Regions from separate parts of the Exiguobacterium sp. Helios genome, predicted to be linked through region 2. Evidence: a T-box and tRNA genes for the amino acid it is inferred to sense, from the RefSeq annotation. Region 2 holds a T-box; the other holds one or more tRNA genes.
The links. A T-box is a leader RNA that pairs with one kind of tRNA and senses whether it is charged. The one in region 2 lies ahead of argS (arginine--tRNA ligase), so its partner is inferred to be a tRNA-Arg.
Positions count from the first base shown of each region.

Region 1 (16,346 bases), 280 kb from region 2:
CGTTTCAGCAAAATCACAGCCTGACATGCGATTCCTTCTTCACGCCCCGTAAAACCGAGCCATTCCGTCGTCGTCGCCTTGACATTGATTTGTTCGATATCCGCTTCAAGCAGTTCCGCGATTCGCGCCCGCATCGTATCGATGTATGGACGTAACTTCGGCGCTTGCGCAATGACGGTCGCGTCTAAATTACCCAGTTCATAGCCTTGTGCTTTGACCAGTGCATACACGTGCTGCAACAATTTTGCTGAGTCAGCATCTTTAAAATCCGGATCCGTATCCGGGAAGTGTTTCCCGATATCGCCCGCCGCAATCGCACCGAGTGCTGCGTCAGCAATCGTATGTAACAGGACGTCAGCATCCGAGTGACCGAGCAACCCTTTCGTATGCGGAATCTCAATCCCGCCTAAAATCAGTTTGCGGTCCTCTGCAAAAGCATGTACATCAAATCCTTGTCCAATTCGGATCATCTTCATTTCCCCCGTTTCGTTAGAATGGCTTCTCCAAACAATAAATCGTCCGGCGTCGTCACTTTAATGTTCTCGTATTGTCCGGTGACCCAAGTCACCGTTCCTCCGTCCCATTCTATCAAACTTGCGTCATCCGTACCTAAAAATTCCGTCGCTGCCTTCGCATGAACAGTTCGAATCCGCTCTAACTCAAAGGCTTGCGGTGTTTGGGCTGCCATCAGCTGATCCCGGGGAACCGTCTCGACAATCGCGTCGCCGTCAATCCGTTTGACGGTATCTTTGATCGGCACACCTAAAATCGCAGCTCCGGTCTGTTCAGCTGCTTTGACGACCTGCTGAATCGATTCGATGGTCACGAATGGTCGGGCTCCGTCATGAATCAGGACTATACCGGGTGCTGTCACCGCTTCTAATCCACGCTTCACACTTTCCTGACGCTCGCGTCCACCCGGGACGAGACGGATCGACGTCTTGTATGGTGCCGTGATACGTTCGAACCACGATTGCTCCACCGGATTGATCGCCAAAATGATTTCAAGACAAGCCGGGTCCTGCTCAAAGACATCCAGTGTCCATTCGATGATGGACCGGTTTCGTAACGTCAGCATTAATTTGTTTCGATCCGCCCCCATCCGTTTCCCTGCTCCGGCGGCCGGAATGACAATCCGGTATGTGTGCTCTTTCATCTAGTTCCCTCTTTTCCCATAAGTAAAGACTGCCAAAAGAGATTTGGCAGTCTGCTGTTTATTTTTCCTGGGGTTTCGCGAAAATCATCCGTCCGGCAGACGTCTGCAGAACACTGGTCACGACAACACCAATCGTTTTCGAAATCAAATGTTTTCCTTCTTCAACGACGACCATCGTTCCATCCTCGAGGTAGGCAATTCCCTGTTTTTGCTCTTTTCCTTCTTTGATGACGAGGACCGTCATCTCTTCACCGGGGATGACCACTTGCTTGACGGCATTCGCCAAATCGTTGATGTTCAAGACCGGTACGTTCCGTACTTCACAGACCTTATTTAAGTTGTAGTCGTTCGTGACGACGATTCCTTTAATCAGTTCTGCCAGCTTAATCAACTTGATGTCGACTTCCGGAACATCCTCAAAGTCCCCGTCATAAATCTCGACTTCCATGCCGGGAATCGATTGCAATTCCTTCAGCACATCGAGCCCGCGACGTCCGCGGTTTCGCTTCAGTGTATCTGATGAATCCGCAATATACTGCAACTCGCCGATGACGAATTGCGGAACAATCAGTTTGCCTTCGACAAATCCTGTTTTTGCGATATCCGTAATCCGACCATCGATGATGACACTCGTATCGAGGACTTTACTGTTTGATTTTGTGACAACAACAGGCTCAGCCGCTTTTTTCTCCGTCTGATTGTTACTGTTGCGCAAGAAGACTTTCGTCAGTTCGTGACGCTTCCGGTAGCCGACCGTAAATCCGAGGTAACCGAACAGTACTGCGACTATCATGGTTAACACATTACTGAGTAAAGGAATACCGACAAGTTCAATCAGCATGCTGACAAGAAAAGCCATGACGAGACCAACCAATAAGCCGAATGTGCCGAAAAATAGATCGGCGACAGGTGCTTTCACTAACTTTTCTTCTAAAAACCGGAGAAGCCGAATCACAGAATCCGTAATGAATAATCCAATTAATAAAAATATGAGTGCACCAATCGTTCCTGTTACGTATGTGGTCATCAACCATTCCGGGAAAGCCATCTTCGTCGCCGCTTCAATCAGCTGAAACAATTGAGGAAGCAACAAGATACCAAGCGCAAGACCTAGTAACGCAAAAAAGATCCTGATGACGATTTTCAATCTTCCCACCTCCTTTTATTATTTTAAGTTCATTGTAACATGTATTTATTTGAATCACCTACGCCTTAAGATGGGGAAACTGTTTACAGGTCTGTTACACCTTCCCCATCTTTTGCCGTAGTTGAAACCGCTTAAAACGGAATCGTTTCCCGTAATGCTTCATCCACACTCTCGACTCCGATTACCGTGATACCGGGTGGATATGTCCAGCCCCCCAGATTGTTTTTCGGAATGATGGCACGGGTGAAACCAAGCTTCGCCGCTTCCGCGACCCGTTGTTCGATCCGTGAGACGCGTCTGACTTCGCCCGTCAGGCCAACTTCGCCGATGACGACATCTGTTGGTCGGGTCGGCTTATCGCGGAAACTGGATGCGACCGCGACACAAATTGCTAAATCGATGGCCGGTTCATCAAGTTTGACTCCACCTGCCGCCTTAAGATACGCATCTTGCGTCTGGAGCAACAAGCCCGACCGTTTTTCTAAAACAGCCATCAGCAAAGCGACTTTATTCTGATCAATCCCGGTCGCCATACGACGCGGGTTACCAAACGATGTCGGAGAAATCAATGCTTGCAGTTCCACAAGAACTGTCCGAGTTCCCTCCATCGAGGCGACGATGGTCGAACCGGATACACCGGATGTCCGTTCTTCGAGGAAAATCTCCGATGGATTCAAGACTTCTTCAAGACCGGATTCACGCATTTCAAAAATACCGATTTCATTCGTCGAACCGAACCGGTTTTTGACCGCCCGTAAAATCCGGAACGTGTGGTGGCGTTCTCCTTCAAAGTACAGAACGGCATCTACCATATGCTCAAGTAAACGCGGTCCGGCAATCGATCCTTGTTTGGTTACGTGACCGACGATGAAGATTGCAATACCACGACTCTTAGCGATTTTCATCAGCATCGCTGTACATTCCCGGACTTGCGTGACACTGCCCGGAGCCGACTGAATCTCATCGATATACACGGTTTGAATGGAGTCAATGATCAAAAAGCCCGGGTTTTCTTCATCGACGACCCGTTCGATCATGTTCATGTCTGTCTCACTCAAGACAAACAGGTCCTGTGTCGGTAATCCGAGGCGTTCCGCCCGCAGTTTCGTTTGTTTCAGCGATTCTTCCCCTGAAATGTACAGGACTTTTTCTCCACGCGCCGCAAGACGGGCACTGGTTTGAAGCAAGATCGTCGACTTCCCGATTCCGGGATCGCCGCCGACAAGAACCATCGAGCCCGGTACGATTCCACCACCGAGGACCCGGTCAAATTCACCGCTGCCTGTAAAGACACGGCTTTCTTCCTGTGACAAGATATTCGATAAGCGTTCCGGTTTTAATTGTTTGGTTGTCGTATGCACGAAGGCAGAACCGCGCCGTGCTTTTTTCTCTTCAACGACTTCTTCGACCATCGTGTTCCATTCGCCACAGCCGGAACAGCGTCCCATCCATTTGGGAGATTCCGTACCACAACTCTGGCAGACAAATTTCGTCTTTATTTTAGCCACGCGATTCATCCTTTCTTTTTATCAAGAAAAAAATCCAGCTTTCGCCACATACTTGCGAAAGCTGGACCCTGTTGATCAATTATTCGGTCGTTGCTGGTTCAGCCTGATGACGGCGGACGATGAATTCACCATCTTCGACATCAAGTGCCACCCGCTCACCTTTTTGAATATCACCTGCAAGCAAGGCTTCTGACAAACGATCCTCTGCTTCCCGTTGAAGAGCACGACGGATCGGACGGGCTCCGTATTCCGGATCGTATCCGATATCCGCGATTTTCGAAAGCGCGGCTGGCGTCAACTCGAAATGCACTTGTTGTTCCGCAAGACGTTTTTCAAGCGTTTTCGCCATTAATTTCACGATTTCTTCGATGTGTTTTTTCTCGAGTGAGTGGAAGACGATTGTTTCGTCAATCCGGTTCAAGAATTCAGGGCGGAAGGCTTTTTTCAGCTCATCCATGACTTTCCCCTTCATGTCTTTGTACTCGCGGTCCGTATCATCGGAGACTGCGAAACCAACGTATTTGTTACGTTTGAGTGCACTTGCTCCGACGTTTGACGTCATGACGATGATCGTATTTCGGAAGTCGACTGTCCGGCCTTTTGAATCCGTCAAGCGACCGTCGTCAAGCACTTGAAGCAAGATGTTGAAGACTTCAGGGTGTGCTTTTTCGATTTCATCAAGCAAGATGACAGAGTATGGTTTCCGGCGTACTTTTTCTGTTAACTGACCGCCTTCTTCATACCCGACGTATCCCGGAGGAGAACCGACAAGACGACTTGTCGCATGTTTCTCCATGTATTCGGACATATCGATCCGGATGATGGCATCTTCGTCACCGAACATCGCTTCCGCGACAGCCCGGGCCAGTTCCGTTTTACCGACACCGGTTGGTCCGAGGAAGATAAATGAACCAATTGGACGTTTTGGATCTTTTAAACCGGCGCGTGCACGACGGATTGCTTTGGAAATCGATTTAACGGCTTCATTTTGACCGATGACACGTCCATGAAGGATTTCTTCAAGACGCAATAAGCGGTCGGTTTCTTCTTCTGCAATCTTCGTGACCGGAACACCTGTCCAGTTGGCGACGACTTGTGCGATATCCTCTTTCGTCACTTCTAATTTTTCGTTGCCTTGCTTGTTCTGCCATTCTTCTTTCAAACGTTCCAATTCATCACGCAATTTTTGTTCTGTATCACGGAGACTGGCTGCTTTTTCGAATTCTTGACTTTGAACGGCTTCATCTTTGTCTTTACGAATACCTTCAAGCTTCGCTTCGACTTCTTTTAGGTTCGGTGGTGCTGTATAGGAGCGCAAACGAACTTTTGAAGCGGCTTCATCAATCAAGTCAATCGCTTTATCCGGTAGGAAACGATCCGAGATGTAGCGGTCCGAGAGTGTTACCGCTTCTTGGATTGCTTCATCCGTGATCGTCACCCGGTGATGTGCTTCATAACGGTCACGAAGACCAAACAAGATTTGTGTCGCTTCATCTGTTGTAGGTTCAGCCACTTGAATCGGTTGGAAACGACGTTCGAGTGCCGCATCTTTTTCGATGTATTTCCGGTACTCATCGAGTGTCGTTGCTCCGATACACTGGAGTTCACCACGGGCGAGTGACGGCTTGAGGATGTTCGAGGCATCAATTGCCCCTTCTGCTCCGCCGGCACCGATCAATGTGTGCAATTCGTCGATGAAGAGAATGATATTACCGGCCTGACGAATCTCATCCATGACTTTTTTCAAGCGGTCTTCGAACTCACCACGGTATTTTGTACCGGCGACGAGTGTTCCCATATCGAGAACCATGACGCGTTTATTCCGTAACGTCTCCGGCACTTCATTGTTAATGATTTGTTGGGCAAGACCTTCGACGACGGCTGTTTTACCAACACCCGGCTCTCCGATCAAGACCGGATTGTTTTTTGTCCGACGGCTTAAGACTTCAATGACACGTTGGATTTCTTTCGCACGGCCGATCACTGGATCAAGACGTGTTTCCCGTGCCTGTTGTGTCAAGTCGCGTGCGAGACCGTCAAGCGTCGGTGTTGCGACACCAGATCCTGCTTGCGACGCATTGGCTGTCGTTTCACTGTTACCAAGCAGTTGAAGCACCTGCTGACGGGCTTTAGAGAGGCTGATGCCAAGGTTGTTTAAGACACGTGCTGCGACGCCTTCTCCTTCACGGATCAGACCGAGTAAGAGATGCTCTGTACCGACATACGAATGACCGAGTTTACGGGCCTCATCCATCGACAGCTCGATGACTTTTTTCGCGCGTGGTGTATAGTGAATCGTCGTCGCACCGTCTTGGCCGCGACCGATTAAAGCTTCAACTTCCATTTGAATCTTATCTGAACTGAGTCCGAGTGCTGTTAAGGCTTTCGCCGCAATCCCGTCTCCTTCACGTACAAGTCCGAGTAAAATGTGTTCTGTCCCGATATTATGGTGACCAAGACGTACCGCTTCTTCTTGAGCAAGTGCGAGTACGCGTTGAGCACGTTCTGTGAATCGTCCAAACATCATTACGCAAAACCTCCTTGTGTGTGATCCCTGTTTGTCTGTTCGGTTAACATCTGACGAATGATACTCGCTCGTTCGATGTCCCGTTCTCTTGATGTTAATTGTTTCCCGAAATGCTTTTGTAGAAAACCTGTTTGTAGCGATACAAGTAAATGATGGAATAAGTTTGGCGGAAGTTCCACGGCCAAACCGAGGCTATCGGCTAACCGGACATCGGATAAACGCTCCGTTGCTTCCCGTGCCGTAATTAATCGGGCCGATTGCAAAATTCCGGATGACCGGTAAAGCCGGTCTTCTAGTTCTTCTTGATACGTCTCCAATAATCCTTTTCTTGCCGCTTGTTCTGCCTCAATTAATGCTTCAACAGCAAATTGATAATCCGTAATCAGCATATCCTCACTCGCACCAAGTGTCCGTTGATTCGATAATTGGAACATTCGACCGGAAGCATCGCTTCCTTCGCCGTAACGCCCGCGAATCGCAAAACCGAGCTGCCGCAGGTGTTTAATATACCCTTGGATTTGATTGGTCAGGACGAGTCCCGGTAAATGCAACATCACCGAGGCCCGTAGGCCTGTGCCGACGTTACTCGGACAAGTCGTCAAATAACCGAGCGTATCATCAAAAGCTATCTTGAAGCGTTCACTGATTAAACGATCGACCTGCTTTGCCACCCGAAAAGCTTCTTCTAACTGCAAACCCGGTAACAGGGTTTGAATACGAAAATGATCTTCTTCATTCACCATGACACTGATCTGTTCATCTTCACTGATAAAAAGTCCGGTTCGTGGGTGTGTCGCAAGGGCAGGACTGATCAAATGTTTTTCTACTAAAGCAGTTCGCGTTAAGGCATCAACTTGATCGACCCGCCCGAATTGAAATCCTTTTAGTCCGGATAATTGACGTTCTGTTTCGTTGATTAACGCATTTGCCTGTTCTTCTGTCATTCTTGTCGAAAAAGGATAATGGGCTACATTACGCGCTAAGCGAATTCGTGTCGAAACGACGATATCATCGTAAGGTGCCTGTTGATCCATCTTTTGACTAAGAGGTTGCGTCAATAGTTCTTCAAACATGGCGCAAATCCTCCTCCACATTTACAATCTGCTGTTTAATGAGTTCTGCTTCTTCATAGTCTTCCGATAAAATCTTACGGTTCAACTGTTCTTTGAGTCGACTCAACTGTTGTGCCAATCTTTTTTCGACCGACTCTTCTTCAGGACGTGAACCATAATGTTTCGTATGACCGTGTTGAAACTGACGAATCATCCCATCTACTTCTTCTTTGAAAAACGAATAGCATGTTGCACAACCAACTTTTCGCAAATGTAAAAGTTGTTGGCGTGTCATCCCACATGAAGGACAAGCGGTTTCTTGATAGGCTTTTGCCAGTTCTTTTACACAAACTGAACAAAGAACTTGTTCTGTTCCCTCTTGATCTTGTGGGAGTTTGACACGGACGACAGCTTCTCGTTCACCACACCGCTGACAACGCATACACATTCCTCCCGTGTCACAGTCGCTTAATGGTTTGCAGGACGGTCTGCATCAAATGAGCCCGCATCCGGCGTTGATCCTCAAGTGCCATTGGTAGACTTTCCTTTTGCAACAACGATTGAATCAAAATCGCTTCTCGCCGTGTCAACAGCTGCTCGTTTACTAAACGAATCAGATAATCTTCTGCAGCTTGTTCGGTTAAATCGTTTCCAACCCATTGGCTGACTTCATCTAACAGATCATGACTATCTAAAATGACAATCTTTTGAATGCGGATATACCCACCGCCACCACGTTTACTTTCAACAAAATAACCCTTTTCAACCGTAAAACGGGTGTTGATGACATAATTGATTTGTGAGGGTACACAATCAAAACGTTCTGCAATTTCCTGGCGTTTGATTTCAATTTTTTTCTCATCATGTAAAATCTGCTTTAAATAGGCTTCGATGATATCTGTGATGTTTTGCATGGGCACCACCTCTCTGACCATCTTTGACTATTGTTTGATTTAATAGTAATCATCTTAAAAGTGAAATGCAACCATTTAGGCTTTTCATTTGGCATACACAAAAAGACCGACCTGCAAAATGCAGATCGGTCCTTCACTTGCCTGGCAACGTCCTATCCTCACAGGGGGAAGCCCCCAACTACTTTCGGCGTTCAAGTGCTTAACTTCCGTGTTCGGCATGGGAACGGGTGTGACCACTTGGCTATCGTCACCAGACGACGGGCTCGCGCCCTCAAAACTGAAGTCATCAACAAGATCATCTGCTAGAACAAGGCCTCGACCGATTAGTATCACTCAGCTCCGCATGTCGCCATGCTTCCACCCGTGACCTATCTACCTCATCGTCTCTGAGGGGTCTTTCTTGATTACTCAAAGGGAAATCTCATCTTGGAGGGGGCTTCATGCTTAGATGCTTTCAGCATTTATCCCGTCCGCACGTAGCTACCCAGCGATGCTCCTGGCGGAACAACTGGTACACCAGCGGTGCGTCCATCCCGGTCCTCTCGTACTAAGGACAGCTCTCCTCAAATTTCCTGCGCCCACGACGGATAGGGACCGAACTGTCTCACGACGTTCTGAACCCAGCTCGCGTACCGCTTTAATGGGCGAACAGCCCAACCCTTGGGACCTACTCCAGCCCCAGGATGCGATGAGCCGACATCGAGGTGCCAAACCTCCCCGTCGATGTGGACTCTTGGGGGAGATCAGCCTGTTATCCCCAGGGTAGCTTTTATCCGTTGAGCGATGGCCCTTCCATGCGGAACCACCGGATCACTAAGCCCGACTTTCGTCCCTGCTCGACTTGTAGGTCTCGCAGTCAAGCTCCCTTCTGCCTTTGCGCTCTACGAATGATTTCCAACCATTCTGAGGGAACCTTTGGGCGCCTCCGTTACTGTTTAGGAGGCGACCGCCCCAGTCAAACTACCCGCCTGACACGGTCCTCCAGCCGGATGACGGCTGCGAGTTAGAGACTCTATGCATGAAGGGCGGTATCCCAAGGGTGACTCCTCCGAAGCTGGCGCTCCGGTCTCGACGTCTCCCGCCTATCCTGTACATCATGCACAAAGCCTCAATATCAGGCTGTAGTAAAGCTCCATGGGGTCTTTCCGTCCTGTCGCGGGTAACCTGCATCTTCACAGGTACTATGATTTCACCGGGTCTCTCGTTGAGACAGTGCCCAAATCGTTACGCCTTTCGTGCGGGTCGGAACTTACCCGACAAGGAATTTCGCTACCTTAGGACCGTTATAGTTACGGCCGCCGTTTACTGGGGCTTCGGTTCAAAGCTTCGCTTGCGCTAACCCATCCCCTTAACCTTCCAGCACCGGGCAGGCGTCAGCCCCTATACGTCATCTTGCGATTTAGCAGAGACCTGTGTTTTTGCTAAACAGTCGTTTGGGCCTATTCACTGCGGCTCTACTCATGTAGAGCGTCCCTTCTCCCGAAGTTACGGGACCATTTTGCCGAGTTCCTTAACGAGAGTTATCCCGCGCGTCTTAGAATTCTCATCCCGCCTACCTGTGTCGGTTTACGGTACTGGCACCTTCCACCTCACTAGAGGCTTTTCTTGGCAGTGTGAAATCGTGACCTTCGTCCCTACGGGACTCCGCATCGTTCCTCGACTTTGGTGCCTGACGGATTTGCCAATCAGACGGTCTCGAAACTTACACATGCACTTCCATCCGCATGCGTCACTATCCTCCTGCGTCCCCCCATTGTTCAAACGGTGGATCGGTGGTACAGGAATATCAACCTGTTATCCATCGCCTACGCCTTTCGGCCTCGGCTTAGGTCCAGACTAACCCTGAGCGGACGAGCCTTCCTCAGGAAACCTTGGGCTTTCGACGGAGGGGATTCTCACCCCTCTTTTCGCTACTCACACCGGCATTCTCACTTCCAAACGCTCCACTGCTCCTTACGGTACAGCTTCACAGCGGTTTGGAACGCTCCCCTACCATTCCTTACGGAATCCGCAGCTTCGGTGGTATGTTTAGCCCCGTTACATTTTCGGCGCGGCGCCACTCGACTAGTGAGCTATTACGCACTCTTTGAATGGTGGCTGCTTCTAAGCCAACATCCTAGCTGTCTAGGCAGCGCCACATCCTTTTCCACTTAACATACACTTTGGGACCTTAGCTGGCGGTCTGGGCTGTTTCCCTCTTGACTACGGATCTTATCACTCGCAGTCTGACTCCCGAGTATAAGTTGCCGGCATTCGGAGTTTAACTGAATTCGGTAACCCTGTGGGGGCCCCTAGTCCAATCAGTGCTCTACCTCCGGAACTCTCAACCTCGAGGCTAGCCCTAAAGCTATTTCGGGGAGAACCAGCTATCTCCAGGTTCGATTGGCATTTCACCGCTACCCACACCTCATCCCCGCACTTTTCAACGTGCGTGGGTTCGGACCTCCAGTCAGTGTTACCTGACCTTCATCCTGGACATGGGTAGATCACCTGGTTTCGGGTCTACGACAACGCACTATGGCGCCCTATTCAGACTCGCTTTCGCTACGGCTCCGCCTCATCAGCTTAACCTCGCGCGCTATCGTAACTCGCCGGTTCATTCTACAAAAGGCACGCCATCACCCATTAACGGGCTCTGACTACTTGTAGGCATACGGTTTCAGGATCTATTTCACTCCCCTTCCGGGGTGCTTTTCACCTTTCCCTCACGGTACTGGTTCACTATCGGTCACTAGGGAGTATTTAGCCTTGGGAGATGGTCCTCCCGGATTCCGACGGGGTTTCACGTGTCCCGCCGTACTCAGGATCCACTCTGGAGGGAAAACAGTTTCAGCTACAGGGCTGTCACCTTCTTCGGCCGACCTTTCCAGGTCGTTCACCTACTGTCTTCCTTTTTGACTCCGTATAGAGTGTCCTACAACCCCGGAGAGCATGCTCTCCGGTTTGGGCTGTTCCCGTTTCGCTCGCCGCTACTCAGGGAATCGCATTTGCTTTCTCTTCCTCCGGGTACTTAGATGTTTCAGTTCCCCGGGTCTGCCTCACGCTACACTATGTATTCATGTAACATGTCCCATCCCATTACGGATGGTGGGTTCCCCCATTCGGAAATCCTCGGATCAAAGCATACTTACTGCTCCCCGAAGCATATCGCTGTTCGTCGCGTCCTTCATCGGCTCCTAGTGCCAAGGCATCCACCGTACGCCCTTCATACCTTGATCTAGCATTTTGGTATTCTAAGAACACACGTCTAATGACATGGTTATAAAAATTTGATGTCTTGTTGATGTCTTCAGTTTTCAAGGTGCGAGTGTCTCTTGCGAGACTGAGAGACGAGCTCTCAAAACTGAACGATGGGCATGTCCCGTAAGGGACGTTTTCCTTAGAAAGGAGGTGATCCAGCCGCACCTTCCGATACGGCTACCTTGTTACGACTTCACCCCAATCATCTACCCCACCTTCGACGGCTGGCTCCTTGCGGTTACCTCACCGGCTTCGGGTGTTGCAAACTCTCGTGGTGTGACGGGCGGTGTGTACAAGACCCGGGAACGTATTCACCGCAGTATGCTGACCTGCGATTACTAGCGATTCCGACTTCATGCAGGCGAGTTGCAGCCTGCAATCCGAACTGGGAACGGCTTTCTGGGATTGGCTCCACCTCGCGGTCTCGCTGCCCTTTGTACCGTCCATTGTAGCACGTGTGTAGCCCAACTCATAAGGGGCATGATGATTTGACGTCATCCCCACCTTCCTCCGGTTTGTCACCGGCAGTCTCCCTAGAGTGCCCAACTGAATGCTGGCAACTAAGGATAGGGGTTGCGCTCGTTGCGGGACTTAACCCAACATCTCACGACACGAGCTGACGACAACCATGCACCACCTGTCACCCTTGTCCCCGAAGGGAAAACTTGATCTCTCAAGCGGTCAAGGGGATGTCAAGAGTTGGTAAGGTTCTTCGCGTTGCTTCGAATTAAACCACATGCTCCACCGCTTGTGCGGGTCCCCGTCAATTCCTTTGAGTTTCAGCCTTGCGGCCGTACTCCCCAGGCGGAGTGCTTAATGCGTTAGCTTCAGCACTGAGGGGCGGAAACCCCCCAACACCTAGCACTCATCGTTTACGGCGTGGACTACCAGGGTATCTAATCCTGTTTGCTCCCCACGCTTTCGCGCCTCAGCGTCAGTTACAGACCAAAGAGTCGCCTTCGCCACTGGTGTTCCTCCACATCTCTACGCATTTCACCGCTACACATGGAATTCCACTCTTCTCTTCTGTACTCAAGCCTTCCAGTTTCCAATGACCCTCCCCGGTTGAGCCGGGGGCTTTCACATCAGACTTAAAAGGCCGCCTGCGCGCGCTTTACGCCCAATAATTCCGGACAACGCTTGCCACCTACGTATTACCGCGGCTGCTGGCACGTAGTTAGCCGTGGCTTTCTCGCAAGGTACCGTCAAGGTACGAGCATTACCTCTCGTACTTGTTCTTCCCTTACAACAGAGTTTTACGATCCGAAAACCTTCATCACTCACGCGGCGTTGCTCCATCAGACTTTCGTCCATTGTGGAAGATTCCCTACTGCTGCCTCCCGTAGGAGTCTGGGCCGTGTCTCAGTCCCAGTGTGGCCGATCACCCTCTCAGGTCGGCTATGCATCGTCGCCTTGGTGGGCCATTACCCCACCAACTAGCTAATGCACCGCAAGGCCATCCCAAGGTGACGCCGGAGCGCCTTTCATCATCAGACCATGCGGTCTGAAGAACTATTCGGTATTAGCTCCGATTTCTCGGAGTTATCCCAATCCTTGGGGCAGGTTCCTTACGTGTTACTCACCCGTCCGCCGCTCATTCCCTTCACTTCCCTCCGAAGAGTTCCGTGAGCTTCCTGCGCTCGACTTGCATGTATTAGGCACGCCGCCAGCGTTCGTCCTGAGCCAGGATCAAACTCTCCATAAAGTGTTTGACTTGCTCGTTGTGTGACCGAAGTCACGTTGACGAAGCTTGCGCTTCATTCATTGTTTGTATCCGAAGATACGTTTTTTGCCTCATCGTTCAGTTTTCAAAGTTCGTCATAAAAATGGTGGAGCCTAGCGGGATCGAACCGCTGACCTCCTGCGTGCAAGGCAGGCGCTCTCCCAGCTGAGCTAAGGCCCCATTAAGGGATTAAATTGAAGATGGTCGGGAAGACAGGATTCGAACCTGCGACCCCTTGGTCCCAAACCAAGTGCTCTACCAAGCTGAGCTACTTCCCGAAAAGTGCACCCTGAGAGATTCGAACTCCCGACCCCTTGATTCGTAGTCAAGTACTCTATCCAGCTGAGCTAAGGGTGCGGGGTAATTAATCAAACAGTGAAATTTAAATGGTACCGAGGGCCGGAATCGAACCGGCACGGGGAAACCCCCGCAGGATTTTAAGTCCTGTGCGTCTACCAGTTCCGCCACCCCGGCAGGGTGTTAAAAGGTAGCATCTACACTTTTTCAAGGTCGATGATGATATTTAAGGTGAAAATGGTGCCGGCAACAGGAGTCGAACCCGCGACCTACTGATTACAAGTCAGTTGCTCTACCAGCTGAGCTACACCGGCAAGTGTAATAAAAAATGGTGGAGGATGACGGGATCGAACCGCCGACCCTCTGCTTGTAAGGCAGATGCTCTCCCAGCTGAGCTAATCCTCCATATGTATCGCCTGGCAGCGTCCTATCCTCACAGGGGGAAGCCCCCAACTACTTTCGGCGTTCAAGTGCTTAACTTCCGTGTTCGGCATGGGAACGGGTGTGACCACTTGGCTATCGCCACCAGACATCTATGATCTTAACATTATGTTTCCATAACGTCAAGCACTTTTTTGAAAGGCTCGCGCCCTCAAAACTGAAGTCATCAACAATGCATCTGCTAGAACAAGGCCTCGACCGATTAGTATCACTCAGCTCCGCATGTCGCCATGCTTCCACCCGTGACCTATCTACCTCATCGTCTCTGAGGGGTCTTTCTTGATTACTCAAAGGGAAATCTCATCTTGGAGGGGGCTTCATGCTTAGATGCTTTCAGCATTTATCCCGTCCGCACGTAGCTACCCAGCGATGCTCCTGGCGGAACAACTGGTACACCAGCGGTGCGTCCATCCCGGTCCTCTCGTACTAAGGACAGCTCTCCTCAAATTTCCTGCGCCCACGACGGATAGGGACCGAACTGTCTCACGACGTTCTGAACCCAGCTCGCGTACCGCTTTAATGGGCGAACAGCCCAACCCTTGGGACCTACTCCAGCCCCAGGATGCGATGAGCCGACATCGAGGTGCCAAACCTCCCCGTCGATGTGGACTCTTGGGGGAGATCAGCCTGTTATCCCCAGGGTAGCTTTTATCCGTTGAGCGATGGCCCTTCCATGCGGAACCACCGGATCACTAAGCCCGACTTTCGTCCCTGCTCGACTTGTAGGTCTCGCAGTCAAGCTCCCTTCTGCCTTTGCGCTCTACGAATGATTTCCAACCATTCTGAGGGAACCTTTGGGCGCCTCCGTTACTGTTTAGGAGGCGACCGCCCCAGTCAAACTACCCGCCTGACACGGTCCTCCAGCCGGATGACGGCTGCGAGTTAGAGACTCTATGCATGAAGGGCGGTATCCCAAGGGTGACTCCTCCGAAGCTGGCGCTCCGGTCTCGACGTCTCCCGCCTATCCTGTACATCATGCACAAAGCCTCAATATCAGGCTGTAGTAAAGCTCCATGGGGTCTTTCCGTCCTGTCGCGGGTAACCTGCATCTTCACAGGTACTATGATTTCACCGGGTCTCTCGTTGAGACAGTGCCCAAATCGTTACGCCTTTCGTGCGGGTCGGAACTTACCCGACAAGGAATTTCGCTACCTTAGGACCGTTATAGTTACGGCCGCCGTTTACTGGGGCTTCGGTTCAAAGCTTCGCTTGCGCTAACCCATCCCCTTAACCTTCCAGCACCGGGCAGGCGTCAGCCCCTATACGTCATCTTGCGATTTAGCAGAGACCTGTGTTTTTGCTAAACAGTCGTTTGGGCCTATTCACTGCGGCTCTACTCATGTAGAGCGTCCCTTCTCCCGAAGTTACGGGACCATTTTGCCGAGTTCCTTAACGAGAGTTATCCCGCGCGTCTTAGAATTCTCATCCCGCCTACCTGTGTCGGTTTACGGTACTGGCACCTTCCACCTCACTAGAGGCTTTTCTTGGCAGTGTGAAATCGTGACCTTCGTCCCTACGGGACTCCGCATCGTTCCTCGACTTTGGTGCCTGACGGATTTGCCAATCAGACGGTCTCGAAACTTACACATGCACTTCCATCCGCATGCGTCACTATCCTCCTGCGTCCCCCCATTGTTCAAACGGTGGATCGGTGGTACAGGAATATCAACCTGTTATCCATCGCCTACGCCTTTCGGCCTCGGCTTAGGTCCAGACTAACCCTGAGCGGACGAGCCTTCCTCAGGAAACCTTGGGCTTTCGACGGAGGGGATTCTCACCCCTCTTTTCGCTACTCACACCGGCATTCTCACTTCCAAACGCTCCACTGCTCCTTACGGTACAGCTTCACAGCGGTTTGGAACGCTCCCCTACCATTCCTTACGGAATCCGCAGCTTCGGTGGTATGTTTAGCCCCGTTACATTTTCGGCGCGGCGCCACTCGACTAGTGAGCTATTACGCACTCTTTGAATGGTGGCTGCTTCTAAGCCAACATCCTAGCTGTCTAGGCAGCGCCACATCCTTTTCCACTTAACATACACTTTGGGACCTTAGCTGGCGGTCTGGGCTGTTTCCCTCTTGACTACGGATCTTATCACTCGCAGTCTGACTCCCGAGTATAAGTTGCCGGCATTCGGAGTTTAACTGAATTCGGTAACCCTGTGGGGGCCCCTAGTCCAATCAGTGCTCTACCTCCGGAACTCTCAACCTCGAGGCTAGCCCTAAAGCTATTTCGGGGAGAACCAGCTATCTCCAGGTTCGATTGGCATTTCACCGCTACCCACACCTCATCCCCGCACTTTTCAACGTGCGTGGGTTCGGACCTCCAGTCAGTGTTACCTG
Region 1 covers NZ_CP053557.1:331,883-348,228, reverse strand. Annotated here, with positions in the region: gene ispF (2-C-methyl-D-erythritol 2,4-cyclodiphosphate synthase) at 1-470, opposite strand, end outside; gene ispD (2-C-methyl-D-erythritol 4-phosphate cytidylyltransferase) at 473-1,156, opposite strand; gene HNY42_RS01825 (PIN/TRAM domain-containing protein) at 1,215-2,303, opposite strand; gene radA (DNA repair protein RadA) at 2,435-3,811, opposite strand; gene clpC (ATP-dependent protease ATP-binding subunit ClpC) at 3,891-6,338, opposite strand; gene HNY42_RS01810 (protein arginine kinase) at 6,338-7,411, opposite strand; gene HNY42_RS01805 (hypothetical protein) at 7,404-7,832, opposite strand; gene HNY42_RS01800 (CtsR family transcriptional regulator) at 7,849-8,304, opposite strand; rRNA gene rrf (5S ribosomal RNA) at 8,444-8,559, opposite strand; rRNA gene HNY42_RS01790 (23S ribosomal RNA) at 8,608-11,522, opposite strand; rRNA gene HNY42_RS01785 (16S ribosomal RNA) at 11,688-13,249, opposite strand; tRNA gene HNY42_RS01780 (tRNA-Ala) at 13,372-13,447, opposite strand; tRNA gene HNY42_RS01775 (tRNA-Pro) at 13,469-13,545, opposite strand; tRNA gene HNY42_RS01770 (tRNA-Arg) at 13,551-13,624, opposite strand; tRNA gene HNY42_RS01765 (tRNA-Leu) at 13,655-13,741, opposite strand; tRNA gene HNY42_RS01760 (tRNA-Thr) at 13,803-13,878, opposite strand; tRNA gene HNY42_RS01755 (tRNA-Val) at 13,894-13,969, opposite strand; rRNA gene rrf (5S ribosomal RNA) at 13,979-14,094, opposite strand; rRNA gene HNY42_RS01745 (23S ribosomal RNA) at 14,188-16,346, opposite strand, start outside.
Region 1: it has a tRNA-Arg gene. The T-box ahead of argS (arginine--tRNA ligase) is inferred to sense a tRNA for this amino acid. The anticodon was not compared.

Region 2 (16,346 bases):
CAAAATGTGAACGTTATTTTAAAAACATATTAATATGAAAAAATGATTCAAAAGTCCTGCCTGGAAAAATAAAGGGAAATGAATAAAAAACGTTGAAATCCGCATAATTAAAAGACACACCCTGATGGAGGATGTGCCGACAGTTGGTTATATCATTTGTTATTGTCCCCGATTTCCTGTTCAAGATCACGTAGTGACTTCGAACGTCGTGCTAGGGCGCGCCGTTTGATGATTTCTTCGACGCCACGACTGACTCCCCAGATGGCGAGTAAAATCAGAAACAGAAAAACAAGACGGATCGGTCGTTCCAAAAATGTTGACCATTCTTTACCGATTAACGAGAAGATGATGACGACGATCAGTCGACCCGCTCCAGCGGCAATCAAATACGTCCGAAGTGACAGTTGAATCATTGCAGAAATCGCTGTAATGATAAAGGCCGGCATGAAAGGAAGTGAAAAGAAAAAACCAAGCGAAATCGGACTCATATGGCGAACCCGTTCAATCCACTGCTGGGCGGCTTTATGTTGTTCAAGCCACCTCGTGACAGGGCGGCGAAATAAATAACGGATACAGGCAAAGACGACAAGGGAACCGAGCATACTACCGACCCAAGAGACGAGTACACCCATCCAAAAGCCATAAGTCGCTGCATTGGCGGAAATGATAAGAACAAGCGGGAGGAACGGAAAAAGTGATTCCAGAAAAGGAGCAATCAATCCGGTCGATGCACCACCCGGAAGATCCTGGAGAAACGTAATCATTTGTTCAATCCACTGACGGACGGTTTGGAGCATTCGGAATCCTCCTTACAAAATAAACTGCTAGTTTCTATTTTAACTCTTTCCCCGTCAGAAAGGAAAAACTTTATCGTGCTGTCCGCTGAACTGGCAATTGTACAATTCAAATGAAGTTGGTATTATACTTAAATGGGTGCGTTTTGCAGGCGTTCCCAGCTAGCTAATAGCTATGACGCTTCGTTCGCCAACGTTCGTTTTACTGCAAAAAACTGACATGGGGGCCAATGAGGATTATGAAACCTTATCGCGTACTATTATTTTATAAGTATGTTCCGATCGACAATGCGGAACAATTAACAAAAGAGCATCTTGCCTATTGCAAAGAGCTTGGCATCAAAGGAAGAATCCTGATTGCACCAGAAGGAATCAATGGCACACTGTCTGGAACAGTCGAACAAACCGATCAATACATGCAGGACCTGCTTGCCGATCCACGGTTTAGTGACATCGAGTTCAAAATTGATGAGGTCGACGAACATGCCTTCAAAAAAATCTTCGTTCGTTATAAAAACGAACTGGTCACATGGCGTTTTGAAGATGAGTTCAACGTGCCGGAAGAAAATGCCGCGTATCTTGAACCGGCCGAGTGGAAAAACATGATGCAAAATGAAGATGTCGTCATTCTGGATGTCCGGAACAACTACGAATACGATCTCGGTCATTTTAAAAATGCCGTCAAGGTCGATGTCGATGCCTCACGTGAATTTCCGCAATGGCTCGATGAAAATGAACACTTGTTTGAAGGAAAAAAAGTTCTGACGTATTGTACGGGCGGTGTCCGTTGTGAAAAATTCACGGCGTATTTCCGTAAACGTCAAAACAGCGATGATATCTTCCATTTAAAAGGCGGCGTCGTCATGTACGGGAAAGATGAAGCAACGCGTGGAGAAGACTGGGAAGGGGAATTGTATGTGTTCGATGAACGCATTCAAGTACCTGTTAACGAAGTCAATCCAACGGTCGTCTCGACTTGTTATTACTGTGGAAAAGACGAAACACGTTACGTGAATTGTGCAAATCCGGAATGTAATCGTCAACACTTCTGCTGTGAAGAATGTGAACCGAAAGTGATGCGTTCTTGTTCAGACGAATGCCGGGAACACCCGCGCAACCGTTATGTAAAAGAACAAATGGAAGAATTGGTAAAGTAATCATGGATGAATAAAAGCAGGCTGACAAAATCCGAATCCGGGATTTCGTCGCCTGCTTTTTTAGGATGAAAATAAGAAACGGAGAATATCCGGCATCCGTTTTGCCCATTCGGTCTCGTGATGGATCGCACCGGGAATGATTTCGTAAGTCGCTTGTTGGACTTTTTTTTGAACGGCTTTCGCAAGAACCTCGTTTGTATGAAGATAGTCATTTTCCGTCATCGGTCCGCTCGTTTCTTTCGTACCAACATCCATATAACAACGCTGGTGCTCGGATAAACGTGGACTGCGCTCAATGAATTCCAGTAAAGAAGAAAAATTCGCCCAACCGGCTGTTGATAAAGCAGCGACACGTGTGAAGATTTCCGGATAAGCGAACAAGCCATACAATGAAATGACACCCCCCATCGAACTGCCGATCATCGTCGTATCCGTCGGAATCGTCGCATACTGCGAGTCAATATACGGTTTTAGTTCATGAACGATCCAGTGCATGTATTGCTTTCCGTTGCCGCCAATCGTCTTGCGATGAGACGGATAGGCCGTGCGCATTAAAAGGGCTTCGTCCGTCCAAGGGGCATACTCATCGTAGCGGTCCATTCCATCATCCGGACTGTCGATGGCGACGATCATCGCATGCAACTGAACAGTATGGAGTGCATGATGGACTTCCCAGCCTTTTCCGAACGAAGCGGTCTCACCACTGAAGACATTTTGACCGTCATGCATATAAATGACCGGGAGCGCTTCGTCGACCGGGAGTTCGGTCGGACGATAAATCCGGATTGTTCGAGGCGAGGCTAGAGTCGAAATCGTTCGTTCAATTTCAGTAATTGACAAGATAGTCACGACCTTTCAAAGGTTAGCGTAATGGGCAGTACAATTCCGACCGTTATGTTTGCCACCGACATAGAGAGCATGATCCGCTTGCCGGAGCGATTCTTCGAACGATCGTTCCGATGGAAATTCGACGGTATCGACGCCAAGACTGATGGTGATGGATAAGCGATGTCTATCGACGACGAACGGCCGGTCGAGGACGGCATGCCGGATTTCTTCGGCGAAATCGATGGCTTCGTTCTGTGGAGCTTGATGAAGTAACAGGACAAATTCTTCTCCGCCGTATCGAGCCGCGAAGACGTTCTGCTTTTTCTGTTGCACGGCCCGGATCCTGCGACCGAGTTCACGCAGAACAAGGTCACCGACCTTATGTCCATACGTATCGTTAACATGTTTGAAGTGATCGATATCAAATAAGATGATCGACAAGGGATAACGGTCAGAGGCAAATTGCTGTGCCCCTTCCTCGTAAAAGGCACGACTGTTGGCGAGCTCCGTCAAAGCATCAGTCCGGCTCTCGGCGTACAGTTGGTATGTTTCCCGTGAACGGTGCAACACCCGACAAAAAATACGTAACAAACGCGAAATCTCGTCCGCACTTGTCGCATCATAGGCATCCGCGGTTTGATGAAATAGGATGATCGATACATCGACATCTTCGTTTGTGATGGATGGAATCGCAATCATCGAATGACGGTCAACGGGTAAGTCAATTTTAATGTCCGTCCCCCAATCGCACCGAAGACCATGGATGATTGGTGTTTGCAGCTGCTCAGCCTTCAGGGAATGGAATAAAGGCAGGACATCGATGATTGTTTTCGTCCGGATATTGTAAATGGTTTGCTTACGCTGTTGCTGAATTGATATCCAACCTTCCGAAAAATCAATCAGATACGGCAAGTCGCGTAATAAGGAGTCAATCGTTTCTTGTTCGAACTGGGAAATCAGCAGATGTTCTTTGGCGTCATCAAACCGTTTGGCTTTTTCATTCGCTTCGATTGTTTCCCCATGCTGTTGGAGCAATCGTTTGAATAAAAATAAGATCAGCGTCGAGACGGAAGCGGCGATGAGCGGGTTCTCATCATAAAACCAGATTCCGAGCAGAGCACTTAAGATACTGATACCGTAGACAAGTGTCTGCAGACGGACAAGGCGCACCCAATCATATTTCAAATATAAGATGCGGTTGACGAACCGGCATTGGAGGTAGGAAACGATCATGACGGTCGTTAAATATCCGAGAAGCGGAAGGAGTGCTCTCGAGTAAGTAAAGTCAGTTCCAATCGGTCCGCCGAGTACTAAATAGACGAGTGACGGAGAGGAAAGATAAACTAAATCAAACAGAGCATTGATCGGATATAAATATAAAAAACGTTGACGGCGAATTTCTTTTTTATGAGAAAAAAACTGAAAGACGAAGATGCCGATTTGGCTGAGAAGAATGGATGGCCATAATCCGTAATTAAGAAAGATGAATAAAATGATCCCTTCCTGAAACGTATAGTAAATGCCTCCACGACGAACATTATCGAACTGGAACAAGATGATGAGTGCTAGAAGATAAGTGGCATTGCCAAATGAGAGCGGAAAGTCGATGAGTGTGGGATGTGTAAGTAAAATGAAGGTAAGCAGACTAGCAACGAGACACAAGACAAGCCAACTGTTTCGTGCGACTTTTTGATAGTAGACCATGATGCGTCTCCCTCCTTTAACAGTCCTTCCCTACTTATACCCGTTTTGTGGAAATTATGATAAGGGATTTACAAAAAAATAAGGTTGAGAGAATGCAGTGAATTGCGTATAATGTGAAAGATATCAAACAATCGATGACGAAGAAAGTAGCGATATGATTTAATCGACCAGCGAATCAGGGAACGGTGAAAGCCTGAACAGATTAGACCATCGTGAAACGCACTTCCGAGATGCTATCCGAATCCATGTGATCAGGCCTAGCCGGGGGAACCCCGTTATCCCCGTTAAAGTGGGTGTCGTACCGTCGACACCAAGAAGAGTGGTACCGCGGTCATTCCGTCTCTTTGCGTGTTGCGCAAAGGGCGTTTTTTATTGGAAAAAATAAACTGTTTGGAGGAAACAAAATGAGTTACAAGCAACAATATGCCCAAGTATTACATGATGTGATTGGTGATGCATTATCACAAGAAGAGATCGAACAGTTGATTGAACAACCAAAACATGAGGATCACGGCGATCTGGCATTCCCATGTTTCCAACTCGCAAAAGCATTCCGTAAAGCACCGATGATGATTGCAACGGAACTGGCTGAGAAAATCGATAATTCACTGTTCTCGAACGTGCAGGCAGCTGGACCGTACGTGAACGTCTTCTTAAACCGGGAAGTTGTTTCGCGTGAAATCATTAAACGTGTTTTAGAAGAACAACAAGCTTACGGATCAAGCGAAGCGAACGGCAAAACAATTGTGACTGACTTTTCATCACCGAACATCGCGAAGCCGTTCTCGATGGGACATTTACGTTCGACAGTCATCGGAAATGCGCTGAACCAGATTTCACGAAAAAAAGGATATGATGTCGTCGGCATCAATCACCTCGGAGACTGGGGAACACAGTTCGGGAAATTGATGGTCGCCTACAATATGTGGGGCAAGGAAGAAGACGTCCGGGCTGAACCGATCAAAGAATTGCTCAAACTGTACGTGCGTTTCCACGAAGAAGCGGAAGAAAATCCGGCTCTTGAAGATGAAGGTCGTGCTTGGTTCAAGAAACTTGAACAGGGTGACGAACAAGCAACAGCACTTTGGACGTGGTTCCGTGAAGTTTCGCTCGTCGAGTTCAACCGTGTCTATGAAATGCTTGGTGTCAGCTTCGACAGTTTGAACGGCGAAGCCTTCTATAATGATAAGATGCAGCATGTCATCGACTTATTGGAAGAAAAAGAGTTGCTCGTCGAGTCGGAAGGCGCAATGGTCGTCGACCTCGAAGCAGAAGGAATGCCTCCTGCCTTGATTAAGAAAAAAGACGGGGCGACATTGTATGCAACACGTGATTTGGCTGCTGCCGTCTATCGTCTTGAGACATACGTTTTCGAGCAGGCCTTTTACGTTGTCGGTGGTGAACAGGCCCTCCACTTTAAACAGCTGTTTGCTGTTCTGAAGAAACTTGGCTTTGAAAATGTCGACGGTATGCACCATGTCCCGTTTGGTCTGATTATGAAAGACGGGAAAAAGATGTCGACGCGTAAAGGACGGATTGTCCTTCTTGAAGAAGTGCTTCAAGATGCAATCAATGTCGCGAAACAAAATATCGCCGAGAAAAATCCGAACCTTGCCAATGCCGAACAGACGGCACGCGAAGTCGGTGTCGGTGCTGTCATTTTCCACGATTTAAAAAATGAGCGCATGAACAACATTGAATTTGATCTCGAACAAATGTTGAAATTTGAAGGGGAAACCGGTCCATACGTCCAATATACAAATGCACGGGCAAATTCATTGTTACGTAAAGGCGAATACGATGGATCAGCTTTTGCGGGTAGCGCAGATGACTATTCATGGGGTGTCGTGTCGATGCTGAACCAGTTCTCGGCAGTGATTGACCGGGCGTTTACACGTCGCGAACCATCGATCATCAGCCGTTATGTCCTCGATTTAGCTCAAAGTTTCAACAAATATTACGGACAGGTTCGTGTCCTCGAAGACGATGCGGAAAAACAATCTCGCCTCGCGCTCGTAAAATCGGTTACGATTGTATTGACGGAAGGATTACGCCTGCTTGGTGTCGGCGCTCCTGAAGAAATGTAAGATAAATCAATTAAAGATGGGGTTATCATATGAACAAAGAGACAATGGAACGGTTACAGCACGCATCTACACAAATGAATCAGGAAGACTTGGCTGCATCCATCGCTTTTATTGCTGACTTTCACGGAAAGGTTGCCACGTGGCTTCCGGGTGAATCAGTCGATTTCATCTTAGATTTCGTGACAGCACCAGGAGCCGATCAAATTGCTCCGATCAGCGGTGACGCACTCGATACGAAAAGTAACTTCGAGTTCTTCATGGAAAAAAAACAGACGCGCAAAAAACTCGGTGAGTTATTGGTGTTATGGAAAGCACCTCGTACGAAAGAGACATTGAATCAAATTGATGCCATTGGTCTAAAAAAATGGTTGGCACGCAATGAATTTCGTTCGGAAGACAAGCCATGGGATTATTTGAACCGCCTTCATGTCCTGTTATTCCTCGATCAAATGACTACGGTCATCGATGATCATCAGTTGACGACATTGTATGAGCAACTCGTTCGGAAAACACCGGTACCGACTAGCTTCGTCCGTCGTCAAGGGGAAGTCCGGCGTGTCGTGAATCAGTTCGCCGATAAAACAGAATTTACACAAGTCGATTTAGTTCGCGCTTCACTCGTGCGTTTTCTGTAAAAGAGATGACGACAAAATCCCCCGCTTCATTCACGAACTGTGAATGAAGCGGGGGATTTTTCATGTCAGGTATTCATTTGACTTGATGAAAGGTGATGGTTTCGGCAGTCGTATCGTATAGTAACCATTCGCGTTCGACCAGAACCGGTCCGACGTTGATGGCGTAACGGCCACGTTTGATGGAAATCGGGATATCATGATGAATCGCTAGACGTTTGCCCTCTTTGAATAGTCCGTGCACATGACTGTGTCCAAAAAATAAGAGTCGGTCGGGATAAGCGGATGTATCGGGCGTCAGATCATAGCTCCATTTCAATTGGTCACCATGAATGAACAAAGCGGACGTGATTTGTTTTGTCCGTTCCGACATGCGCAGCTGATCGAGATAACTGGATATCCCTGCTGGAATCAATGAAAACAAGCGTTCTTCCTGGTTTCCAAGCAATGTCTCAAAAAAAAGCAATTTCAAAAAATCCGGATCAAGCGTCACGATTTGTTCGATTTCTTCAAACGTATACCGTTTGGCCCGCTTTTTTCCGATGTGACACTCATGGACATCCCCAAGCGAAAAGACAACGGCTTGCGGAGCCGTCTGTTGAATATCTGTCAACACAGCACGTGTATCGGATAGTGAACTGTGCAAATCCGTGATGAGTGCATACTGCATCTGGCATCGCTCCCTTGTACTAAGAGTATACCCCGGGTTTCAAGCGGCTCATCCTATTTTTGATTAAGCCGGGTCGACCGTGACACCGCGCTCGGCAAAGACCACTTTTGCAACTTCGAGTGCATTGAGGACACGCGGGAAACCGGTATAAGGGACAAGATGCATGATGGCTTCAACAATCTCATTTCCTGTCAATCCAGTGGTTAAGCCGGTATTAATATGAAGGGCAAGCGTTATCCTTGATGGTGGATATACAGCGCAATAAGCATGAAAAAAAATCCCTTTCTCCAATCGGAGTAAGGGGTTTTTTGTACTTAACGGAAATTGAGGAACTGGACGTCGACCGATAATGGTAATTCGCGGACGATTTGCATGACTTGTTGCAAGTCATCGCGCGATTTGCCTGTGACACGGATTTGATCGTCTTGAATCTGAGTTTTGACTTTGAGTTTGGATTCCTTGACGGCATTGTTGATTTTTTTAGCATCATCACGATCGATGCCGCTTTTGAGAATGACGCGTTGACGGACCGTGTTTCCGGCTGCCTGCTCGACTTTTTCGTATTGCAGGTTTTTCGTCGGGACTTCGCGCTTGATGAGTTTCGCTGTCAGGACATCTTTGACTTGATCGAGTTTAAAATTATCATCTGAAATCAGAATCAAATCTTCTTTCTCGAGTTTCATGTCGCTTTTTGATCCTTTGAAATCAAAGCGGTTCGTGATTTCCTTTAAAGCGACCTGCATCGCGTTTTTGACTTCCTCGATGTTGATTTGTGACACGATATCAAATGAATTGTCTTTTGCTGCCATAAGAATCTCCCCTTTCGTTCCACAACCATTTTAACATATTTGTCCGCAGATGCTTTGACTTCGTGTCGAAGTTTCGGCAAAAGAAAATGGAAGAGAAACAGTCGAATCGTTCATCTGTATGAAATTTTGTTATAATGAAAACCATGAAATGAAAGGGGTGCATGGCTTTGAAACAAACAGCAGATATGTTGACGCTCACACCAGAAGAGCTGGATGAGCGGTATGCCTATAAAGGATCAGATTTAGGAGCAACATTTGATGAAAAAACGATACGGGTCCGTTTATGGGCACCGACGGCTGAACGTGTCGTGATTCGTTTGTACCGGACATTGCGGGCAAGGAAAGTTGAAGAACTTGAATTGGCGGCGGATCAGCAGGGGACATTCGTCGTCGAACTGGATCGTGCTGTGTATGAAGGTTACTTTTATACGTTTCAAGCCAGCATCAACGGACAGAAAGTCGAAGCGGTCGATCCGTATGCAAAAGCAGTCGGGACAAACGGTAAACGGGGAGCATTAATCGATCCGTCCACCACTCAACCCGAGCGTTGGATTGAAGAACGCCCTCTCTTCCATTCGTCACAAGATGCCGTCATCTATGAATTACACGTTCGGGACGCGACGAGCCATTCGGCGAGTGGGGTCATCGAGCGGGGAACGTTCCGCGGATTGACGGAAGCCGGGACACGAACACCATCAGGCGGATTGACAGGTCTTGATTACCTGACGGATTTAGGTGTGACACATGTCCAATTGCTTCCGATTTATGATTTCGGTTCAGTGAATGAAGCCGCACCGAACGATCCGGATAACTACAACTGGGGATACGATCCCGTCAATTATTTTGCGCCGGAAGGATCCTATTCGTCGAATCCGGATGATCCGGCAGCGCGAATCCGTGAATTAAAAGCCTTGATTCAAGCCTTGCATGACCGGGGCATTCGTGTCGTGATGGATGTAGTCTTTAATCACGTCTATGATGCGGAAACGGCACCACTTGGCCAATTCGTTCCGGGTTATTTTTTCCGTCAGGCAGCAGACGGAACACTTTCGAACGGGAGTTTTTGTGGAAATGACACAGCATCAGAACGTTTCATGATGCGTAAGTTCATTCTTGATTGCGTGACGTACTGGGCGAAAGAGTATCATCTGGACGGATTCCGGTTCGACTTGATGGGCTTACATGATATCGAAACGATGAATCAAGTCCGCCATGCACTCGACCGGATTGATCCATCGATCTTGATTGTCGGGGAAGGATGGGATCTTGACACACCACTTGCAGCCGATCAAAAAGCCAACTACTTTAATGCGCCGCAGATGCCGGGAATCGCTCATTTCAACAACGGATTACGTGACGGTGTCAAAGGTGACGTTCAGACACCGCTTGACCGCGGATTCATCAGCGGAGCTTTCGAGCGGACAAATGAAGTCAAACGGGGCATTGCCGGAAACGTCTCTTCGCAAGGATTTGCGGATGAACCGAATCAAGTCGTTTCTTACGCGGAAGCCCATGATGATTTAACGATTTGGGACAAATTGTCCGTGTCACGGCCGGAAGATACGGATGAAGTCCGCCGAAAACGACAAATGCTTGCGAATGCCATTATCTTAACCGGACAAGGGATTCCATTTTTACATGCGGGACAGGAGTTTTTCCGGACAAAAAACGGCATTCGGGACAGCTTCAACTCCGGAGAAGTCGTCAATCAACTCGATTATGAACGGGCAGAAGAGTTCCGGTTCGGCGTCGAGTATGTCAAAGGATTGATTGCGCTGCGGCGTCAGTATCCGATGTTCCGTCTCGAAAACACCGCCATGATCCGCAAACATCTCCGCTTCCTCGAAGAAGGAGAAGGCATCATTGCTTACGAATTGAAGCGGACATATGAAGGGTATGTTGAACGTCAGCGGGTGTATCACAATGCGACGGAACACGATGTGACAATCGAGTTACCGGGCGGCGAGTTCGAAATTCTCGTCGAAGAAGGGGTTGTAAAAATCCATGCCCCTCGTCTGCATGAAGAAAAACAGCTTGTCGTGAAGGCTTTGTCGACGACAGTCATTGCCGAACGGAAAGCAGACTATAAAAAATATGCAGTGGCAGGCGGCGCCGCACTGACGATTCTTGGTTTGTTGTATGCAGCGAACAAACGGCGTAAAAATAATAAATGACGAGTCTTAAGCAATGAGGCAATTAGAAGAATCGGAGTTCACTGATGTGGGCTCCGATTCTTTTTTTTTAGAGCCGCATCCCGCAACGTAACAGTCATGTTGCGGTGTCATCATAATGACTTAATGATTTTTCATGTTTGCTGTTTTAATTCAGGGCTTCCGGGAACATACTATAAGTAGTATTTAGAGTGCTGGTTTTTTTGAAAGGATGTATTTTATGTTTGGCTTCAATGATATCTGGAAATTTTTCTTCTCGTTTTTTTTGTTATTACCAATCGTCACGTTAATTCATGAGATGGGGCATTACTTTTTCGCACGTCTGTTTGGCGGGAATATGGAAATCAATATCGGATCGGGGAAATCGTTGTTACGTGTTGGTCCCATCCGCTTGAACCGTATCTATTTCTGGGACGGATGGTGTCAGTATGAGGCCCTTCGTCATGAAAATAAATTTACGAACATTACCGTCTATGCCGGTGGAGCTATTTTTAATCTGGCGAGCATCCTGATTGTAAACGGTTTGATTTATGCGGGTGTCTTCGAGGCTTCGATTTTTACGTATCAATTCGCCTATTTCTCGTTCTACTTCATTTTCTTCTCGCTGTTTCCGATTGATCATCCGAACGGTTATCCGAGTGACGGAAAAGCGATCGTTAATGTATTCCGTTATGGAAAATCAGAATATAACCCCCAATCGTAATCATAAGCAAAATATGCCCTTCTTTTATGCGACCAGCGCACGAAAGAAGGGCATATTGCATCATTTGTCTTCTGAAGATGTATCATCCGCAGAAGAAGAGTCGGATTGTTCTGTTTCTAATTCGACCAGTTTTTGTATCAAAATATGCCGTGGCATGTGCATTAACTGTTCGAGCGGCACATTGAGACGTTTCGAAAGTTCAACAGCTGTATCAGCAGACAGTTGTAGGGGTTTCATAGTGTGTGTACCTCCTTTTTGTTTCCTTTAAGTATACAGGACATGCTCTTCGAGCGCATCGACAGTAGCTAGAAATGAAGAAGGTTGATACCGTAGGGAGTAGGAAGTGATGCGTATGTATAAACCAGCCGCTGAGCTGTTGTTCCATGAATCTGTTTCACTTTTTGACCGATTTGGCGATGATCTGATTTTATACCGGGATCAAGGCGGATTTACAAAATGTGATTTGGATTTGAGAATACGGTGGGAGACAGCATGTGCGTATGTTCCGTTCACGTGGTTCTTTGAGCCGGACGGATACCGTGTGTTCATCGTTTTTGAAGAAACTTCATTGTTTGGTTTACTCGATTTAAGAGACGGACGTCTCCAATATATGAATCGCCCCATCCTCTTTGCTGATGCCTGGTTCAGTAATCTGTATGAATGGCGAGACAATCAGATTTTTATGTACTCGGCTGAGACCGATGTCGTGCGTTATTGTTTTGAAAAACAGGAAGGAACTTTTTCGGATTATGACGAAGCTCCTCTATTAGGACGTTTGATTGAACGGGGGTATCATCCGCAGTATGCGTTCGAACGTCTACTCGCACCTGGAACGATGATTTCCTATGATGTGAATCAATCACGTTATGTCATTTGGGATGCGTTTACGGAACAGGAACAGTTGATTCCGTTTTCCGAGTATGACGACTATTTGTTGGTCGACAGCCGGAAAAATCTGTTTTCTGTCACGGATGCCAATCGATTTTATCTGTACGAAAAAGAGCAACTGAAATTTAAATTTGATGGGTGCCAGTCATCGATCCTGTTAAAGACGGTTTTACTGGATGAATCGGCGCAACGTCTGGCCATCGTCTCGACGTCGGCGAATTTCGGAAATACGTGGCTCCAGATTTTTCAAAAGACGTAAACACATCCTTTGTCGTAGCGGGCGAAGGATGTGTTTCTTGTATAGAGAGAGGAAGATGACAGATGGAACGTTTTGGTCAATACGTAGTGCGTTTTCGAAAAGGCATCAGCGTTACCTGGGTGGTGCTGTTGCTGATTCTTGGTTATTTTGCGGTGCAACTCCCGGATCAGCTGAAGGGAAACGGCTTTACACGGGACGGAGAGTTTCAACAAGTCGAACGCACGTTAGAAAAAGAATTTAAGCAGGACCCACACCAAATCATCGTTTTGTTTGAAGGGAAAACAGAAACCATCCGGCAGGAGATGCAGCGTCACGTCACGGCGTTTCGGACCATCCAAGGAGTGGGACAGGTTATCGGTGCCCAGGAAAATCCGGAAGCTTTAAAAGACGGAAAAGGATATGTCTCGATCGGGATACCGGACATTGACCCTTCCTGGGTGAAGGCGGTGCAGGAAAAACTGGATCCGCAAGACGGCAATACGATTCGACTGACAGGAGAGCCGTTGATCGTCGACGATTTGAATACCGCATCGAAAAATGATTTGGTCCGGGCGGAATTGATTGGCGTACCGGCAGCGTTACTTGTCTTATTTCTTGTTTTCGGGACGCCGCTTGCTGCCATCTTGCCGCTCATCATGGGACTCGTCACGTTCATCTTTGGAGCCGGAACGTTGTATTTCATCGCCGGACAACAGGAATTGTCCATCTTTGTCTTAAATGCCGTAGCGATGATTTCACTGGCCCTCGGAATCGATTTTTCCCTGCTTTACGTCAACCGGTTCCGGGAAGAACGGGCAGCCGGAAGGTCGATTACGGCAGCAGCGGAAGTTTCGGTTGCGACGGCCGGACGATCGATTTTATTTTCCGGGATTTGTGTGTTCGTCGGACTGGCGGGCTTACTTGTCATTGATGTCGATGTGTTTCAAGCAGTTGCGATCGGCACGCTGGTTTCGGTACTGGGCGCCGTCATCAGCGCTGTGACCTTACTTCCGGCCCTGCTCGCACTACTCGGGGGCAGTCTGGAAACAGGGCGGATTTTTAAAGCGGATTCGGAGCAGGGGGAAGTCCGATGGCGTAAGCTCGCCCGGTTCGTCATGAAACGTCCGGTTGCCATCACCCTTTTTTCACTCCTTCTTCTTTTGCCGTGTTTAATTCCGTTGCGCGATTTGGAACTGAACATTCCGCAAGCAAGCGCGTTACCGGAAGATTATGAATCACGCCTCGCTTTTGAAGCGTGGGAAAAAACCTTTGGCGACGATGGGACCGATGCCGTCGTCTTGCTAAAAGCTGATTTTCAAACGGAACAAGGTGTCGAAAAACTGGAAGCGTTGACGACACGACTCGAAGCAGATGACGGAGTAAGCAGTGTCATTTCAGCGACGGCGCTGGCGGAAGCGAATGGACAGACCGTGACCCAGCTTGCTGCGAACGAACAGGGAAAAGAACAGTTGGCGCCTTTGATTGCGTTTGATCAAGGAGTTGCCCGGATCAATGTCAAGCTGACGGGAGATCCGGGAGACAAGAGTTCACAAAAATGGGTCCGCGACGTGCGGGACCAAGGATACCAGGTCGGGGGACCGGCAGCCTTTAATCAGGAAATCTATGATGAAATCTACTCGAAAATGCCGCTCGCGCTAGGTCTTGTCTTACTTGCGACATTCATCATCCTGTTGTTTGCGTTCCAGTCGATTTTGATTCCGATCAAAGCCATCTTGATGAATCTGCTCAGCCTCGGAGCAACATTTGGTCTGCTCGTCATTTTATTTGAATCGGGCTGGGTTTTCCCGGCCGAAACAATCGGTATCTTAACCCCTGTGTTCATCTTCTCGCTTGTTTTCGGATTATCGATGGACTACGAAGTATTCCTCGTCTCACGAATGGAAGAATACTACGATGAGACCGGGGATAATGACCTCGCAACGGAAATGGGACTGGCGAAGACGAGTAAAATCATCACCTCCGCCGCCTTGATCATGATTGTCGTCACCGGTGCATTTGCGTTTACCGGCGTCAGTCCGATTAAACAGCTTGGTGTCGGAATTGCTTTGGCGATTTTCATTGACGCGACGATCGTCCGGATGTTCCTTGTTCCGGCACTGATGAAGCTGTTCGGACACTGGAACTGGTGGTGGCCGGGCGGACGGCGAAAACGAAAATACCGGATCTGATCATCGTTCAGAACATCAGTGAAGCACATCATTAGTCATTTAAAGCAGGGCGGGCGTATACTGACGATATTCAAGTTAAGATTTCAGAGGAGGATATGCTTCAATGGCTAATGAAAAGATGTTTGATACGTTTACACTTCCAAACGGAGTGACCCTTAAAAACCGGATTATGATGGCGCCGATGACGAACTACGCGGCGGAAGAAAACGGTGAAGTTTCAGAAGCGGAGCTTGCATACTACGCAGCACGTTCAGGTGGAGTCGGTGCAGTCATTACAGCATGTGCCAACGTCACAGCAGACGGTCAAGGATTCCCGAACGAGTTTGGCGCAGAGCGCGATGAATTGATTCCGAGCCTGAAACGTCTCGCTACAACAATCCAAAATCAAGGCGCAAAAGCGATTCTGCAAATTTTCCACGCGGGTCGTATGGCACCACCGGAACTCGTCGGCGGACAAACAGTCAGCGCAAGTGCAGTAGCACCAGAACGTGAAGGCGCAATGACACCACGTGCACTGGAAGCAGCAGAAGTCGAAGCGATCATCGAAGCATTCGGTCAAGCAACACGCCGTGCGATGGAAGCCGGATTTGACGGAGTGGAAATTCATGGTGCGAACACGTACTTAATTCAACAATTCGTTTCTCCGCACTCGAACCGTCGTGAGGACAAATGGGGCGGAAGTCTTGAAAAACGTCTTGCTTTCCCATTAGCTGTCGTCGATGCCGTCGAAGCCGTTGCAAAAAAAGATCCATCGTTTATCGTCGGTTATCGTTTCTCACCGGAAGAAGTTGAAAATCCGGGAATTACACTCGATGATACGATGCAACTCGTTGATGCACTTGCGAAAAAAGATCTCGACTACCTGCATGTTTCCGTCATGGACTTCTTTGCAGGATCGATTCGTGATCAAAACGAAACACGTTCGCCAATCAGTCTCGTACAAGAACGTGTCGGTCAACACGTTCCGGTCATCGGTGTCGGTTCACTCCATACACCGGAAGAAGTCGAGCGTTCACTTGAAGTCGTGCCACTCGTCGCTCTTGGCCGTGAGTTAATCATGGAACCAAAATGGGTTGAAAAAGTAGAAGCTGGCGAAACGGAATCGATTCGGACAGAACTCGATCCGTCGGCACAGTCTGAACTCGTCGTGCCGGATGCACTATGGCAGGGAATCACGAGCCGTCCAGGCTGGTTCCCAATCAAACAAACAACAAAATAAGAAATACGAAAAGGAGCAACTCAGAATTCTGAGTTGCTCCTTTTTTAGTGTCAGTAAGCGACTTCACCCATTCGGACACCACAAAAACGGTGCAGTTCAACGGGATGATCCATGTTCGTCCGGTCGAACATATCCTGCAGTAATAACGCACAGATGTAGGCATCTTCCTTCGCATCGTGATGCTTAAAAGATACACCTAAAAACTCCGCCATCGTATTTAGCTTATGGTTCGGCAACCACGGATAAAGCTTCCGTGA
Region 2 covers NZ_CP053557.1:48,883-65,228, reverse strand. Annotated here, with positions in the region: gene HNY42_RS00370 (TVP38/TMEM64 family protein) at 153-797, opposite strand; gene HNY42_RS00365 (oxygen-dependent tRNA uridine(34) hydroxylase TrhO) at 1,034-1,951, shown strand; gene HNY42_RS00360 (alpha/beta hydrolase) at 2,012-2,800, opposite strand; gene HNY42_RS00355 (GGDEF domain-containing protein) at 2,807-4,483, opposite strand; T-box leader at 4,609-4,830, shown strand; gene argS (arginine--tRNA ligase) at 4,888-6,570, shown strand; gene HNY42_RS00345 (hypothetical protein) at 6,600-7,205, shown strand; gene HNY42_RS00340 (metallophosphoesterase family protein) at 7,279-7,872, opposite strand; partial or broken gene HNY42_RS00335 (carboxymuconolactone decarboxylase family protein) at 7,936-8,103, opposite strand; gene HNY42_RS00330 (YajQ family cyclic di-GMP-binding protein) at 8,187-8,681, opposite strand; gene pulA (type I pullulanase) at 8,843-10,855, shown strand; gene HNY42_RS00320 (site-2 protease family protein) at 11,073-11,555, shown strand; gene HNY42_RS00315 (YycC family protein) at 11,616-11,792, opposite strand; gene HNY42_RS00310 (hypothetical protein) at 11,908-12,702, shown strand; gene HNY42_RS00305 (MMPL family transporter) at 12,765-14,870, shown strand; gene HNY42_RS00300 (NADH-dependent flavin oxidoreductase) at 14,974-16,089, shown strand; gene HNY42_RS00295 (3'-5' exonuclease) at 16,140-16,346, opposite strand, start outside.